DNA from 2 places in the Pseudarthrobacter sp. AG30 genome. Region 1 is predicted to be linked to the other one. Evidence: riboswitches for the same ligand, from Rfam matches in the RefSeq annotation. Region 1 holds a riboswitch; the other holds the start of a gene.

Region 1 (7,905 bases):
ACAAAGATCTCGGTGAAGCCCATGGCTGTTTGCCCTTCTTCCGTTGGCGGAACTGCGCGCCGGGCGCTGCCCGCGTCCCGGCCGTACTGAATCAGCCTAGTAGCTGGGGACCGGCAGGGGCACGCGCCGGGCCGGGCCGCACAGGACAGTTCTCGGCGCTGGCCGGCCTCCGCCGGCAGCGCAGCTCAGCGGACGGCCACCCGCAGCCGGTTGCGCCACGGATCCTCGAACCGGAGTTCGGCGCCGGTGTGGTGCGCGGTCACTCCGGCGACCTTGAGGCGGTCAGCCAAGGCGCCGACGTCGTCCCCTGAAGGAACTTCGATGAGGACTTCGCCCAGCCCAAGGGTGTCCTTGCGGGGGCCGGCCCCGCGGCTGTTCCAGACGTTCATGGCCATGTGGTGGTGGTACCGCCCGGCGGAAACGAACAAGGCCTGCCCGTGCCAGCCCGCCGTCTTTTCGAAACCGAGGGTGCCCACGTAGAAGTCGCGCGCCGTCTGGACGTCTCCCACCTGGAGGTGGACGTGCCCCACGCCTGCGGCCGTCACGCGCTGGCCTTCGAGCGATTCCTCGGTGAGGTGCTGGTCCAGGTAGCGCTGCGGGGGAAGGGCAAGGCTGTCCATCACCACGTCCGTCCCGTTCCAGGACCAGTTGCTGCGCGGCCGGTCCCAATACAGTTCGATGCCGTTGCCTTCCGGATCGGTGAAGTAGAAGGCTTCGCTGACCAGGTGGTCGGCGCTGCCGGTGAAGGACATCGGCTCGTATTGGGCCGCGGTGGCGATGGTGGCGGCGAGGGAGGCCTGGTCTTCAAACAGCAGCGCGGTGTGGAAGAGTCCGGCCTCTCCCCTGCCGGGCAGGTTCAGCCCGGGGGCCGGAGCCAGGTGGACCAGGGGGCGGCCAAGGCGGCCCAGGTACAGTCCGCCGTCCTGCTCGGCCACCACCTCCAGGCCCAGTGCGCGCTGGTAGTAGTCGGTCATGACCTTCATGTCCCCCACCTTGAGCATCACCGTGCCCATGGCGAGGTCGGCAGGAAGCAGGTCCTGGCTGTTGGCTGATGCGGTCATTGGAGGCTCCTTGGATTGGCGGCCGTCCCGATGGCGGCCTGTCACTTCTTAAAATTACTTGAAGCTTCAATTTATTCCAAGTCCCGGGGGCCACGTTGGGTCAACGGATAACGCGGCCGCCCAGCACGACGTGGTCCAGCCTGCCGATGGTCTCCGGGACCGCCCGTGGATCCTCACGACAGACGATCACATCGGCGCGTGCGCCTTCTTCCAAGCCGTCCGCTCCGAGCCAGCGGCGGGCTGCCCAGCACGCTGCATCCAGCGCTGCAGTCATCGGCAGGCCCGCACCGTGCAGGGCGAGGATTTCGTCCGCGATGCGGCCGTGGCCGATGACGCTGCCGGCGTCTGTTCCGGCGAAGATGCGCACCCCCGCTGCGTGGGCCTCGGCCACGCGCTCCAGCCTCCGCTCCCAGAGGGACCGCATGTGGGCTGCGTACCGTGGAAACTTCGGCTCCGCTTGGGCGGCAATGTCCGGGAAGGTGGCGATGTTGATGAGGGTGGGCACGATCGGCACGCCCTGCCCGGCGAACCGGGGCAGGTGCCGTGGCAGCAGCCCGGTGGCGTGCTCGATGCAGTCGATGCCGGCGTCGAGCATCTGGTCCAGGGTGTCTTCGGCGAAGCAGTGGGCCGTCACCCGGGCACCTTCGTCGTGTGCAGCCTGGACCGCGTCGCGGACGACGGCGGCAGGAAAGGACGGCGCCAGGTCACCGGCGCCCCGGTCGATCCAGTCCCCCACCAGTTTGACCCAGCCGTCCCCGTCCCGGGCCTGCTTGCGCACGGCCTCAACGAGGTCCTCGGGTTCGACCTCGTGGGCGAAACCGCGCAGGTAGCGCCGGGTCCGGGCAATGTGCCGGCCGGCGCGGATCAACACCGGGAAGTCCGTGCCGCCCTGCATCCAGCGCGTATCGGCGGGCGAACCCGCATCACGGACCAGGAGGGTTCCGGCGTTGAGGTCCGCAAGCGCCTGTTCCTGCGCTACGGCGGCCTCCACCGGACCGGCCGGCCCCAGCCCGATATGGCAATGGGCGTCCACGAAGCCCGGCAATACCCAGCCGTCGAGTACCCGGTCGGGTGGCTGTGCGGGCCGGCGGAACGTGAGCTTGCCGCCCACGGACCAGAGTCCCTGCCGCAGGCTGTCCGGTGCAGCCAGGACGGGTCCGCGAAAGTGAATTATTCCTGCCATCCGGGCATCCTTTCGTTGCCCGGTCAGGCTAGCATCATCGATTGTTACAACGGGCTTCCGAAGGGCTGTGGTAGCTTCGTTGCTGACCACACGGGTGCCCCTGCAGGGGCTGAGATCGGGCTGCCGCAGCCTGCGACCGTTGAACCTGTCCGGGTAATGCCGGCGAAGGAAGTGAGTATTCCCTTGAGTACACAAAACACCCAGTTGAACCCTGCCCTGGTGCCGTCCGGTTCCGATGCGGCCAACGGTCCCGGCACCGGATCCAGTGGCGAATCCCAAGTGCGGGTGACGCAGTCGCTGAAGTCGCATTCACTGGCTTACATCGACGACGCCGGTTCCGGCATCCGGGTCCCGGTCACCGAGATCGCGCTGGAGCCATCACCCAACGGGCAGCCGAACGCACCTTTCCGGACCTACCGGACGGCCGGACCGGGAAGCGACCCCGTCCGCGGCCTGGAGCCCTTCCGTGCCGAATGGATCGTGGCGCGCGGGGACACCGAGGCCTACACCGGCAGGGAACGCAACCTGCTCGACGACGGCCGCTCGGCCGTGCGCCGGGGCGCTGCCTCCGCGGAGTGGAAGGGCGCCCGGCCGGTGCCCCGCCGCGCCGTCGACGGCCATACGGTGACCCAGATGCACTACGCCCGGCAGGGCACCATCACGCAGGAAATGCGTTTCGTGGCGCTGCGGGAAAACTGCGACGTGGAACTGGTCAGGAGCGAGGTAGCCGCCGGTCGGGCCATCATCCCGAACAACATCAACCACCCTGAGTCCGAGCCCATGATCATCGGCAAGGCGTTCCTGGTGAAAATCAACGCCAACATCGGTAATTCTGCCGTGACGAGCTCCATCGCCGAAGAGGTGGACAAGCTGCAGTGGGCCACCCAATGGGGTGCCGACACGGTGATGGACCTGTCCACGGGGGACGACATCCACACCACCAGGGAATGGATCATCCGCAACTCCCCTGTCCCGATCGGAACGGTTCCGATCTACCAGGCACTGGAAAAGGTCAACGGCGAAGCCAACGCGCTGACCTGGGAAATCTTCCGGGACACCGTCATTGAGCAGTGCGAGCAAGGTGTGGACTACATGACCATCCACGCCGGTGTCCTGCTGCGGTACGTCCCGCTCACCGCCAACCGGGTGACGGGCATCGTCTCGCGCGGTGGTTCCATTATGGCCGGCTGGTGCCTGGCCCACCACCAGGAGAACTTCCTGTACACGCATTTTGACGAACTTTGCGAAATCTTCGCGAAGTACGACGTCGCGTTCTCCCTGGGGGACGGGTTGCGGCCCGGCTCCACGGCGGACGCCAACGACGCGGCGCAGTTCGCTGAACTGGATACGCTGGCCGAGCTGACGCAGCGCGCGTGGGAGTACGACGTCCAGGTGATGGTCGAAGGCCCCGGGCACGTGCCGTTCCACCTGGTCCGGGAAAACGTGGAGCGGCAGCAGGAGCTGTGCAAGGGTGCGCCGTTCTACACACTCGGTCCGCTGGTGACCGATGTCGCGCCCGGCTACGACCACATCACCTCGGCAATCGGGGCCACCGAAATCGCACGGTACGGCACCGCCATGCTCTGCTACGTCACGCCCAAGGAACACCTGGGCCTGCCCAACAAAGACGACGTGAAGACCGGCGTCATCACGTACAAGATTGCGGCCCATGCAGCGGACCTGGCCAAGGGCCACCCGGGGGCGCGCGAGCGGGACGATGCTTTGTCCAAGGCCCGGTTCGAATTCCGCTGGCGCGACCAGTTCGCGCTGTCGCTGGACCCGGAGACGGCGGAATCGTTCCACGATGAGACGTTGCCGGCCGAGCCCGCCAAGACAGCGCACTTCTGCTCCATGTGCGGACCCAAGTTCTGCTCGATGCGGATCAGCCAGGACATCCGGAATGAATACGGCTCGGCTGAGGCGCAGGCGGCGCTCACTGAGGCGGCGTCGGGGATGCGGGCGAAGAGCCAGGAGTTCCTGGCCGCCGGCGGCAAGGTCTACCTTCCGGAGTTGCAGGTGCCCGCCGGCAGCTAGGAGGCCCGGGCCGGCTCGCTGCGGCTGACCTCGCCGATGAACTGCCTGATGGTCCGGTCGCCTTCCACCGAATCATGGGGCCGGTGCCCGCCCGCGGCAACGCGGTGCAGGGCACCGGTCTCCCGCAGGTAACCGGCAATCTCCTCGTACAGCGGCTCCCAGCCCCCGGTCAGGACCAAGGTGGGGACCCCGGGAACAATATGCAGGGGCGCTTCCCACGACGGGACCTGGAGCCGCAGCCGGCGCGCGGACCGTTTCTCCTCCGCGGTGGCAGGCTGCTGCAGGTCCGTGGCATAGACCCGCCGGACGAACTCCCGTTGGAAGTCCTCGTCACTGAGCTGGTGGCGGACCTCGAGAAGCGGCTTCATCAGGCTGATGTGTGCCGCCGTGGCCGGCAGCTCCGCGGTCAGGGAGAGGCACGCCGGTTCCACCAGGGTCAGGGAGTAGACGAGGTCGGGGCGTTCGACGGCCGCCATCATGGCAGGAATGGCTCCCTGGGAGTGCGCCACCACGTGTCCGCCGGCGGCGCCGCGGCCATCATCGGCCAGGGACCGCAGCACGATGGCAGTGTCCTCCGCAAATGATGATTCCACCGGCTCCGCGACGGCGTCATAGCCCTGCCTGCGAAGGAACAGGGCGTCGAAGGACAGCGCCATGCCGTGCTGGCGGGGCCACGCGGCGGCGCCGAAAGCACCGGCGCCGTGCACGAAAACTACCCGCTGCTTGAACATGACCCAACCCTATTCCACGGCACCGACATCCGTGGGGAACCGCTACTTGCCCAGGAACTTGTCGAAGCCCTTGGGGAGGTTCAACTGCGACGGATCGAAGTCGCCGCCCTGCTGGCCGAAAGCGGCACCGGTGGGCAGCGCCTTGCCCGCATTGGCGCGCCGGGCCTCGGCCTCCTTGCGTTCCTGCGCAGCCTTGGCCGGATTGCCGGACTTCGCCTTCTTCTTCGGCGCGTTCTTGGCGTTCTTCCGCGCACCCCCACCGGCACCGGGCATACCCGGCATCCCGGGCATTCCCGGCATGCCGCCCTGGGCCATCTTCTTCATCATCTTCTGGGCCTGCGCAAAGCGTTCCAGCAGGCCGTTGACCTCGGAAACGTGGACGCCGGAGCCGCGGGCGATGCGCGCCCGGCGGGAGCCGTTGATGATTCTCGGGGCGAGGCGCTCGTGCGGCGTCATGGACCGGACGATTGCCTCGACGCGGTCGATTTCGCGCTCGTCGAACTGCTCCAGCTGCTGCCGGATGTTCTGCGCGCCCGGCATCATCATGAGCATCTTCTTCATGGAGCCCATGTTGCGGATCTGCTGCATTTGGGCGAGGAAGTCCTCGAGGGTGAAGTCTTCCTGGTCGGCGAACTTCTTCGCCATCCGGGCTGCTTCGTCTTTGTCCCAGGACTTCTCGGCCTGCTCAATGAGGGTGAGGATGTCGCCCATGTCCAGGATGCGCGAGGCCATCCGGTCCGGGTGGAAGAGTTCGAAGTCGTCCAGGCCTTCGCCGGTGGAGGCGAACATGACCGGCTTCCCGGTCACCGAGGCGACCGACAGTGCGGCACCGCCGCGCGCATCGCCGTCGAGCTTGGACAACACGATGCCGGTGAAGTTGACGCCCTCATCGAAGGCGAGGGCCGTGTTGACCGCGTCCTGGCCGATCATGGAGTCGATCACGAAGAGGACTTCGTTCGGGACGATGGCGCGGCGGATCTGGCGGGCCTGCTCCATCATGTCCGCGTCGACGCCCAGGCGGCCGGCGGTGTCCACGATCACGACGTCGTGCAGGGTGCGCTTGGCTTCCTCGACGCCGGCACGGGCGACGGCGACCGGGTCACCGGCAGGGTGGTCCAGCTCGGTGGACGTGGCGCCGGGGTGCGGGGCGAAAACGGGCACGTTGGCGCGCTGGCCCACCACCTGGAGCTGGGTGACGGCGTTGGGGCGCTGGAGGTCGCAGGCCACCAGCATGGGGCTGTGGCCCTGGGCCTTCAGCCACTTGGACAGCTTGCCGGCCAAGGTGGTCTTGCCTGCACCCTGGAGGCCGGCCAGCATGATGATGGTGGGGCCGCTCTTGGCCAGCCGGATCCTGCGGGTTTCGCCGCCCAGGATCTCCACGAGTTCCTCGTTGACGATCTTGACGATCTGCTGGCTGGGATTCAGGGCAGCCGAGACCTCGGCGCCGAGCGCACGTTCGCGGACCTTCCCGGTGAACTCGCGGACCACCGGAACGGCGACGTCTGCGTCCAGCAGGGCACGGCGGATCTCGCGGACCGTGGCATCGACATCGGCCTCGGTGAGGCGGCCCTTGCCGCGGAGATTTTTGAAGGTTGCTGTCAACCGGTCAGAGAGTGAATTGAACACGCGCCGTGAACTTCTTTCAAGAGATGATCGGGACTCGACTACCTAGGGTATCAAGTCAGCCACGTCAGATGGCATGCTGGCAAAATGACGAGCCAAACATCTGTGCAGACCTTGCTCATCCTCGGCGCCTCCGGCGACCTCACCGGCCGGCTCCTCCTTCCCGGCCTTGCCCGGCTGGCGGCGGCGGGCCGGGCGGAAGGGCTCCGGCTGGTGGGTGCCGGATCGGATCCCTGGACCAAGGAACAGTGGCAGGACCGGGTCCGCTCGTCCTTCGCCGCCGCAGCCGGCGCAGCGGACGGCCCGGGGAAGGAAGCCCTCGAAGCACTGCAGGAGGAAACGGCGTACCACCAGGTGGATGTCACGGCCAAGGGTGCCCTGGCGTCCCTGCTGGCAGGGCTCAAGGGCCCTGTGGCCGTCTACTTTGCACTTCCGCCACGCATCAGCCAGCAGGCCTGCGAGACACTCCAGCCGGAGGAGGTTCCCGAGGGCACCCGGCTGGTCATGGAGAAGCCGTTCGGTTCCAGCGAGGAGTCGGCGCGCTCCTTGAACCGTACGCTCGCCCGACTGGTTCCGGAGGACCACATCCACCGCGTGGACCACTTCCTGGGCAAGGCGACAGTGCTTAACATCCTGGGCCTGCGGTTTGCCAACAACTTCCTGGAGCCGGTGTGGAACCGGCAGCACGTGGAGAAAGTGGAGATCTTCTTCGATGAGGACCTTGCCCTTGAGGGCCGGGCCCGCTACTACGACGGTGCTGGCGCGCTCCGCGACATGATCCAGAGCCACTTGCTGGAGGTCATGGCCCTCATGGCCATCGAACCTCCAGCCACTATCGGCGAGCGCGACCTCCGCGACGCGGTATCCAGCGTGCTGCGGGCCAGCAGCGTCCGTACACCGTTCACCGGCACTACCCGCCGGGCGCGCTATACGGCGGGATCGATTGCAGGGAAGGCCGTCCCCGACTACGCAAAGGAGGAGGGAGTGGATCCCGGCCGAGGAACGGAGACGCTTGCGGAGATCCAGGTGGACATCGACAACTGGCGCTGGCGGGGAGTGCCGTTCATCCTGCGTTCCGGGAAGGCGCTGGGCGACAAGCGCAAGGAGGCGGTGGTCACCTTCCTTCCCGTGCCCCACCTGCCGCGGGGATTCACGGGGGTGGACTCCCCCAACCAGCTGCGGATCGGGTTTGGTCCGGACACGCTGGAGTTCGACGTCGACGTCAACGGCCCGGGGAACATTTTCAGCCTGGGCCGGGTCACCTTGGAGGCGG
Region 2 (7,905 bases), on a different contig from region 1:
TGGGATCAACCCTTGGCCTGGTGGTGCTCGGCGTCGCGCTCACCGTGTTCGCCGGGCCGCTGTTCGGGCTCTCCGACCAGGCTGCGCGGGACATGCTGGACCGGGCCCCCTACATCCAGTCGGTCCTCGGCAGCAATACCGCCGTTCCGGCCACCGTGACGGGAGGAGGACGATGAGCCGCAAACGGATTTCGCTGCGGCAGGAGCTTCCCCTCCTGGTGTGGCTGGTAATCGTGTGGGGTGCCCTGTGGCAGGACTTCAGCCCCGGGAACCTGCTCTTCGGTGCCCTGCTGGCGGTAGGCGTTGCCAGGCTGTTCTACCTTCCGCCGGTGGAACTCAGCGGCCGGTTCAACATCCTGTACGCCGTGCCCTTCGCCTTTGCCTTCCTGGCGAAAGTGGTGGTCGCCAGCGGCCAGGTCCTGTACCTGGCCACCGTCCGCGGACCCAAGGTGACCAACGCCGTCGTCGCGGTGAAGCTCCGGAGCCACCAGGACCTGATCGTCACCGCCACCGGGCACGTGATCTCCCTGATTCCCGGCTCCCTGGTGGTGGAGGTGGACCGCCCGGCCTCCACCCTGTACCTGCACGCACTCAACATCACCTCCAAGCAGGACATCGAGGGCCTGCGGAACGAGGTCCGGTCCATCGAAGCGGGCCTGATCCGCATCATGGGGTCCGCCGAAGAACTTGAAGCCGTCCGAATGGAGGCGTCCGCATGATGCCCGTTGTCCTGGCGGTCACGGCCGTCATCTTCTCCCTCGCCGCGGGCGGGGCCATCATCAGGATTGCCCGCGGCCCTTCGCTGCTGGACCGGGTGCTTGCGGCCGATGTCCTGCTCGCCATCCTGGGCGGGGCCCTGTGCGTGGACATGGCCGTGAACCGGCACCTGAACAACCTGATGCTGGTGGTGGCCATCTCCATCATTGGGTTCATCGGGTCGGTCACGGTGGCCCGGTTCGTCGCCGACCGGAGGGTGAACCCCCATGAATCCTGACTTTTCCGGCGCGGACGCGTGGATCGACCTTGCCTCCGCGGTGTTCATGGTGGCGGGTGCGCTCCTGTCCCTGGGCGCCGCCATCGGGCTGCTCCGCTTCCCGGACCTGATGAGCCGCATGCACGCCGCCACCAAGCCGCAGGTCCTGGGCCTGTTCCTGCTGCTGGCAGCCATTGGGCTGCAGATGCGCAGCTGGTGGGTTTGGCCGGTCCTGGTGGTGGCCTGGATCTTCCAGCTGCTCACGGTGCCGGTGTCCGCGCACATGGTGGGCCGGGCCGGCTACCGCACCAAGCACCTGCACCGGGAGCTGCTCGCCGCCGATGAGCTTGAGGCCGTAGTGCAAAAAGCCGCCGCCGAGGCTGCCCTGACGGACAACCGCGACGACGGCGAAAACCGCCAGTAGCTAGACGATGTCCTGCGTCTTGGCGAAGCGGGTGATGGCGCGCTGGGTGCCCCGGTTGGCCAGGACCTGGATGATGGCGCTGACGGACGCGGAGATCAGTGCGAAAGTCAAGGCCGAACGCAGGCTGGTGGGCACGTCCTCGCCCTTGCCGCTGGGCGGCTTCTGCCCGGTGGTCTTTTCCCAGATGGTGTTGACGAGCTTGGTGCCGACCAGGCCTGCGCCCAGGCTCACCGCGGTACCGAGCAGCTTGATGAAGAGGTTCATTCCTAGTACTCCTTGCGGGCGGAAAACGGACTGCCTCCAGCCTAGCCGTACACCCGGACCGGTCCGGGCAAGGGCATGGCCGGCATCCTCTCGGGCCCGCTGACGGCGGTCCGCGGTCACATCCGGTTCAACAGCCGGCATGGCCGCCGCCCAGCCCCCGCCAGGTGTAAACTTGACCACGCCCAAACCGGGCAGTATTTACACGCGAACATCAACATTCAAAAACGACAGGGGAGCGCCGCCGTCGGACAACCTGGCCATGCCGGGCACCGCAGGTGGGCGCTGAGAGTGCGGGACAGCCGCAGACCCTCGAACCTGATCCGGTTAGTACCGGCGCAAGGGAGTCGAGTTCTCAAAGTGTCCGGCCGGACCGGCAACGGTCCGCCAGCCGGAGCCACTTTCCCCTCCTGTTACCCAGGAGGATCACATGAGTACTGCTGCAATCAAGAAGACCACCAGTAAGTCCTGGCGCGTCGTCGACATCGTGGTGGCGGCCTTGGTGGCCATCGCCGGCGGGGTCATTTTCTGGGCCTGGGACCAGGGCGCCGCCGCCCTGTCGGCCCCCATGAACGCCGCCTACCCGCCCTTGACCGGGATCCTGGCCGGCGGCTGGATGATTCCGGGCGTGCTGGGAATGCTCATCATCCGCAAGCCCGGAGCCGCCCTGTTCTGCGAAACTGTGGCCGCAACGGGCGAGCTCCTGATGGGTTCCCAGTATGGCGCCTCCGTCCTTTTCTCCGGTTTCATCCAGGGGTTGGGCGCGGAAATCATCTTCGCGGTCTTCGTCTACCGCAAGTTCAACCTGCCCGTCTCCCTCGTGGCGGGGGCGGCCGCGGGCTTCTTCTGCGGCCTGAATGACTCACTCGCACCGTGGGGCTGGAACATTGCCTACTCCGGGGCGGACAAGCTCGCCTATATCGTCCTGACCACGGTGTCCGGCGCCGTGCTGGCGGGCGCGTTGTCCTGGCTCGCCACCCGCGGCCTGGCCCGCACCGGGGTGCTGAGTTCCTTCGCGTCCCGCAAGGCTGCAACGGAGCCAGTTTTCTCCTGATGGCACCTTCCCAGGACGCCGCAGGAGGCGTGCGCCCTGCCGCCGTCACGGCCCGCGGCTGGGGCTGGCGGCATGCAGGCAGGGCCAAACCTGCCGTCCACGCCCTCGACCTGGATATCCGCCCCGGCGAGCGGGTACTCCTGCTCGGTCCCTCGGGTGCCGGGAAGTCGACGCTCCTGCATGCCCTCGCCGGGGTCCTGGGCGACATCAACGACGACGGCGAGGCCGGCGATGCGGACGAGTCCGGTTCGTTGCTGGTTGACGGCGCCCCTCCCCGCGAGCGTCGCGGCCGCTCCGGCCTGATGCAGCAGGACCCGGAGACGCAGGTGGTCCTCTCCCGGGTGGGGGACGACGTCGCCTTCGGCGCCGAGAACCTTGCCGTGCCCCGCGACGCCATCTGGGCGCGCGTGCACGAGGCGCTTGCCGACGTCGGACTCTCCCAGCTCCCGCTGGACCACCCGACGTCGGCCCTCTCCGGCGGTCAGAAACAGCGCCTGGCGCTGGCGGGCATCCTTGCGATGCGTCCCGGGCTGATCCTGCTGGACGAGCCCACCGCCAACCTCGACCCGGACGGCGTCCTGGAGGTCCGGGACGCCGTGGCACGCTGCCTCGACAAGACCGGGGCCACTTTGGTGGTGGTGGAGCACCGGGTTTCCGTCTGGAAGGACCTGGTGGACCGGATCGTGGTCCTGCAGCCGGGCTCCGCCTCGGATCCCGCCGTGCTCCTGGACGGACCTCCGGACCGGGTGCTCAGCGAGGCCCGGGCCATGCTGACGGCGGCCGGAGTCTGGGTGCCGGGGTATGTGCCGGCCACCCGCCGCCGGTCCGGCATCCCGGCCGCCGTAACCGGCAACCTCCTGCTTGCAGCCGAAGACCTGGCGGTCTCCCGCGAGCGTCCCCGCCGCAAAGGCTTCCGCAAGATTCCGCCGGTTCCTGTCCAGGAGGGTGTTGCCGCGCAGGTCCGGGCCGGCCAGGCGCTGGCCGTCACCGGCCCGAACGGCGCCGGAAAATCAACGTTCGCACTGACCCTTGCCGGGCTCCTTGAACCGGTGTCCGGAAAGGTGTCGGCCGCCGTGGACCTTAGCCGCGGTGCCGGGATCGACCCCTACGCGTGGAAGGCAGAGCAGTTGATCTCACGGGTGGGCACCGTGTTCCAGGAACCGGAGCACCAGTTCGTGACGGGCAAGGTGTTGGACGAGCTGCTGTTCGGGCCGCGGCACCTGGGCCACGGCGAGGACCGGGTGGAGGAGCTGCTGGAGCGGCTGCGGCTCACCCAGCTGGTGGACGCCAATCCCTACACATTGTCCGGCGGTGAGAAGCGTCGGCTGTCCGTGGCCACGGTCCTGGCCGCCAGCCCGCAGGTGCTGGTCCTGGACGAGCCGACGTTCGGGCAGGACGCCAACACCTGGGCGGAGTTGGCCTCGTTCCTCTCCGAACTCCTGGACGCCGGCACGGCCGTGGTGTCCGTGACCCACGACGCCGAATTCACCCGGGCTCTGGCCGGGGCCGAGCTGCGGATGGCCGCCACGGAACCGGTGGCGCCATGAGGCAGCAGCTGACCCTGGACGGCAACCGCGCCCTCCTTGCCCGGGCCAACCCGCTGAGCAAATTTGCCGCCGTCGTGCTGATCACCGCGGTCCTGGCGCTGTCCATCGACTGGGTTTCCGCGTCCGTGGTGCTGGTCTTCGAACTGATCCTTTTTCCCCTGGCCGGCCTCACCGTGTCCCTGCTCTGGCAGCGGGGCTGGCCGCTGATCCTCGCCGCCGCCATCGGCGGCTGGAGCACGTCCATCCTGGCGCCGGACAGCGGGAGGATCCTGCTCGACGCCGGCATCTGGACCATGAGCGAAGGCTCCCTCCAGCTGGGCATCGGCTTCCTGCTGCGGGGCTTCGCGATCGCCCTTCCGGCGGTGCTCCTGATGAGCTGCACCGATCCGACGGACCTTGCCGATGCGCTGGCACAGAAGGCGCGCCTGCCGCACCGGTTCGTCCTGGGAACCCTGGCGGCGATGCGCCTGGTGGGGCTCATGGCCGAGGAATGGCAGACCATCGGGATGGCCCGGCGTGCCCGCGGCGTGGGGTCGCGCGGCAACGTGGTCCAGCGGGTGAAGGCGACCCTGGGCCAAAGTTTCGGGCTCCTGGTGCAGGCGATCCGCCGCGCGTCGAGGCTTGCCGTGACCATGGAAGCGCGGGGTTTCGGCGGCGGGCAGCGAACCTGGGCCCGCGAATCGACGTTCAGTGTGCTGGACCTGTGGGTGGTAGGCGGTGGCGTCTTGATCTCCGGGTGCGCCCTCGGTGCGGCGCTTGCCGCGGGCCGTTGGAACATGGTGTGGCTGGGCAGCTAGCAGGGTTACCTGCCGGTACTATCGCATGTAGCGGGTAGGTCACCCCGGATACTCCCTCGGATGGCCATACCGCGACCTTCTATCTCATTTATGATATATTCGCGTCATGACTCAGGAGACCGCCGGCCACGTCGCCGCCATGTTGAGAAACGCCCGGACTGAGAAGGGCTGGACCCAAGGCCAGTTGGCTTCCGAACTCGGAACCAGCCAAAGCGCCGTCGCCCGGATGGAACAAGGCAAGCAGAACCTGAGCCTCAAGATGATCCAGCGGCTGGAGACCATCTTCGACCGGAGCATCGTCAACGTGGGCAAGCCCAGGATGACGCACCTGCGGGTGGAGGGCGGCCGCACCCTCTCCGGCGCGGTGGACGTCAACAGCAGCAAGAACGCCGGCGTGGCGCTGCTGTGCGCCAGCCTGATCAACCGGGGCACCACCGTGCTCCGCCGCCTCGCCCGGATCGAAGAAGTCAACCGCATCGTTGAAGTGCTGACCAGCATCGGCGTGGAATGCACCTGGCTCAACGACACTGATCTGCGCCTGCGCCGCCCGGCCGTCTTGGACCTGGAAGGGATGGACGTTGACGCGGCCCGGCGAACCCGCAGCGTCATCATGCTGCTGGGCCCCCTCCTGGACGAGTCACGGGAGTACCGGCTGCCCTACGCCGGCGGCTGCGACCTCGGCACCCGCACGGTGGAACCCCACATGCAGGCACTGCGCGAATTCGGGCTCTCGGTGGAAGCCACCGCCGGTTTCTACACGGTCCAGGCGCCTCCCGCGGACACCAGGGACCGTTCCTTCGTCCTCACCGAACGGGGGGACACCGTTACCGAGAATGCGATCATGGCGGCGGCCCACCGGCCGGGAACAACCGTGATCCGCAACGCCAGCCCCAACTACATGGTGCAGGACCTCTGCTTCTACTTGCAGATGCTCGGGGTGGCCATCGAGGGCGTGGGAACCACCACGCTCCGGATCACCGGCCGGCCCGTGATCGACGCCGAGATCGAGTATTTCCCGTCCGAGGACCCGATTGAGGCCATGAGCCTGATTACGGCCGGCATCGTCACCAATTCCGAGGTCACGGTCCGCCGGGTACCCATCGAATTCATGGAAATCGAGTTGGCCACCCTGGGCCAGATGGGGCAGAAGCTCGAAATCTCCGGCGAATACATGGCCCGCAACGGGCGCACCCGGCTGGTGGACGTGACCACCAAACCGTCGGAGCTGCGCGCGCCCGAGGACAAGATCCACCCCATGCCGTTCCCCGGGCTGAACATCGACAACCTGCCTTTCTTTGCCGTGATCGCCGCGAACGCCCACGGGCAGACCATGATCCACGACTGGGTGTACGAAAACCGTGCCATCTACCTGACAGAGCTGAACCGGCTCGGTGCACAGGTGCAGCTGCTGGACCCGCACCGGATCTACGTCAACGGACCCACCAAGTGGCGTGCCGCGGAGGTGGGCTGCCCGCCGGCGCTCCGCCCCGCTGCCTGCCTGCTGCTGGCCATGCTCGCCGCACGGGGCGTCTCCGAGCTGCGCAACATCTACGTGATCGAACGCGGCTACGAGGACCTGGCGGAACGCCTCAACACCATCGGCGCCAAGGTGGAGTACTTCCAGGACTAGGCGTTCATGCTTCGTCATGATCAGCAGCTGCGCCCGGAATTTCCTGGCCCTGACGCAGAATGTTCGTATGCGTACTTTCGGCGTCGAGGAAGAACTCCTGATTGTTGATCCGGAGTCCGGGGAGCCGCTTGCCCTGGCGGACGCCCTCCTCGCCGGACACCGTGTCGCTGCGGACGATCTCCCGGTGGACCCGGACCTCCACCACTCCGGGAAGCAGGCGGATCACGACGACGAGATGGGCCTCAGTGCCGAGCTGAAGCTTGAGCAGATCGAGACGCAGACAAAGCCCTGCCTGGAGTCCGGGGCCCTGCTCGAGCAGATCAGGGCCGGCCGCGCCATGGCCAATCAGGCGGCCGCCAAGAACGGAGCCAGGGTGGCTGCGCTGGCCACGTCTCCGCTGGCATCCGCCAGCCACACCACGCCGGACCCTCGCTACGCCAGGATGCTGGAGCGCTTTGGCCTCACGGCGCAGGAACAGCTGACCTGCGGTTTCCACGTGCACACCTACATCGAATCGCCGGAAGAGGGCGTGGCGGTCCTGGACCGGATCCGCGACAAGCTGGCGGTGCTGACGGCGTTGAGCGCCAACTCGCCGTACTGGAACGGCGTCCCCACCGGGTTCGAAAGCTACCGTACCCAGGCCTGGAACCGGTGGCCGACGTCCGGCCCGGCCGCGATCTACGGGACGTACCCCGCCTACCGGAGGGTGGTCACCCGGCTGCTGGACACCGGCGTGATGCTCGATGAAGGGATGCTGTATTTCGACGCGCGGCTCTCCCGGAACCACCCGACGGTTGAGGTGCGGGTGGCGGACGTCTGCCTCCGCGCCGAGGATGCAGCCTTGATCGCCGTGCTGGTCCGCGCCCTGGTGGAATCGGCCGGCAGGGAATGGCGCGAGGGGGTGGACCCGGCCCCCGTGCCCACTGTCCTGCTGCGGATGGCCTCCTGGCAGGCCAGCAGTTCGGGACTCGGCGGCGAGCTCCTGGACTTTGGGAACTTCCGCCCGGCCCCGGCCGCGGACGTAGCCCGTTCCCTGGTGGATTACCTGGCGCCTGTCCTCCAGGAACAGGGCGAACTGGCCATGGCCCGCCAGGGCGTGGAGCACATCATCGCCCGCGGGACAGGGGCCGCCGAGCAGCGCCGGGCCCGCGACAGGGCGCTGGCCGGACCGCCTCCCGAGGATATGGGCTTCGGTGCAGTGGTCCGGCACGCCGTAGACG

What was found. Region 1 has a riboswitch for thiamine pyrophosphate ahead of thiC (phosphomethylpyrimidine synthase ThiC). Riboswitches for the same ligand answer to the same signal wherever they lie in the genome.
Region 2: linked by a shared signal. The riboswitch ahead of DC347_RS11345 (ECF transporter S component) and the one ahead of thiC (phosphomethylpyrimidine synthase ThiC) in region 1 are both predicted to bind thiamine pyrophosphate.

Annotation. Positions count from the first base shown of each region.
Region 1 is NZ_QEHL01000008.1:18,040-25,944, forward strand. Features, by position in the region: gene DC347_RS07880 (hypothetical protein) at 1-23, opposite strand, end outside; gene DC347_RS07885 (VOC family protein) at 186-1,061, opposite strand; gene DC347_RS07890 (amidohydrolase family protein) at 1,162-2,244, opposite strand; TPP riboswitch at 2,325-2,432, shown strand; gene thiC (phosphomethylpyrimidine synthase ThiC) at 2,428-4,278, shown strand; gene DC347_RS07900 (alpha/beta hydrolase) at 4,275-5,009, opposite strand; gene ffh (signal recognition particle protein) at 5,052-6,635, opposite strand; gene DC347_RS07910 (glucose-6-phosphate dehydrogenase) at 6,720-7,905, shown strand, end outside.
Region 2 is NZ_QEHL01000012.1:134,038-141,942, forward strand. Features, by position in the region: gene DC347_RS11320 (Na+/H+ antiporter subunit D) at 1-176, shown strand, start outside; gene DC347_RS11325 (Na+/H+ antiporter subunit E) at 173-718, shown strand; gene DC347_RS11330 (monovalent cation/H+ antiporter complex subunit F) at 715-993, shown strand; gene mnhG (monovalent cation/H(+) antiporter subunit G) at 983-1,396, shown strand; gene DC347_RS11340 (DUF4235 domain-containing protein) at 1,397-1,660, opposite strand; TPP riboswitch at 1,880-2,020, shown strand; gene DC347_RS11345 (ECF transporter S component) at 2,088-2,711, shown strand; gene DC347_RS11350 (ABC transporter ATP-binding protein) at 2,711-4,258, shown strand; gene DC347_RS11355 (energy-coupling factor transporter transmembrane protein EcfT) at 4,255-5,055, shown strand; gene DC347_RS11360 (UDP-N-acetylglucosamine 1-carboxyvinyltransferase) at 5,162-6,685, shown strand; gene DC347_RS11365 (glutamate--cysteine ligase) at 6,753-7,905, shown strand, end outside.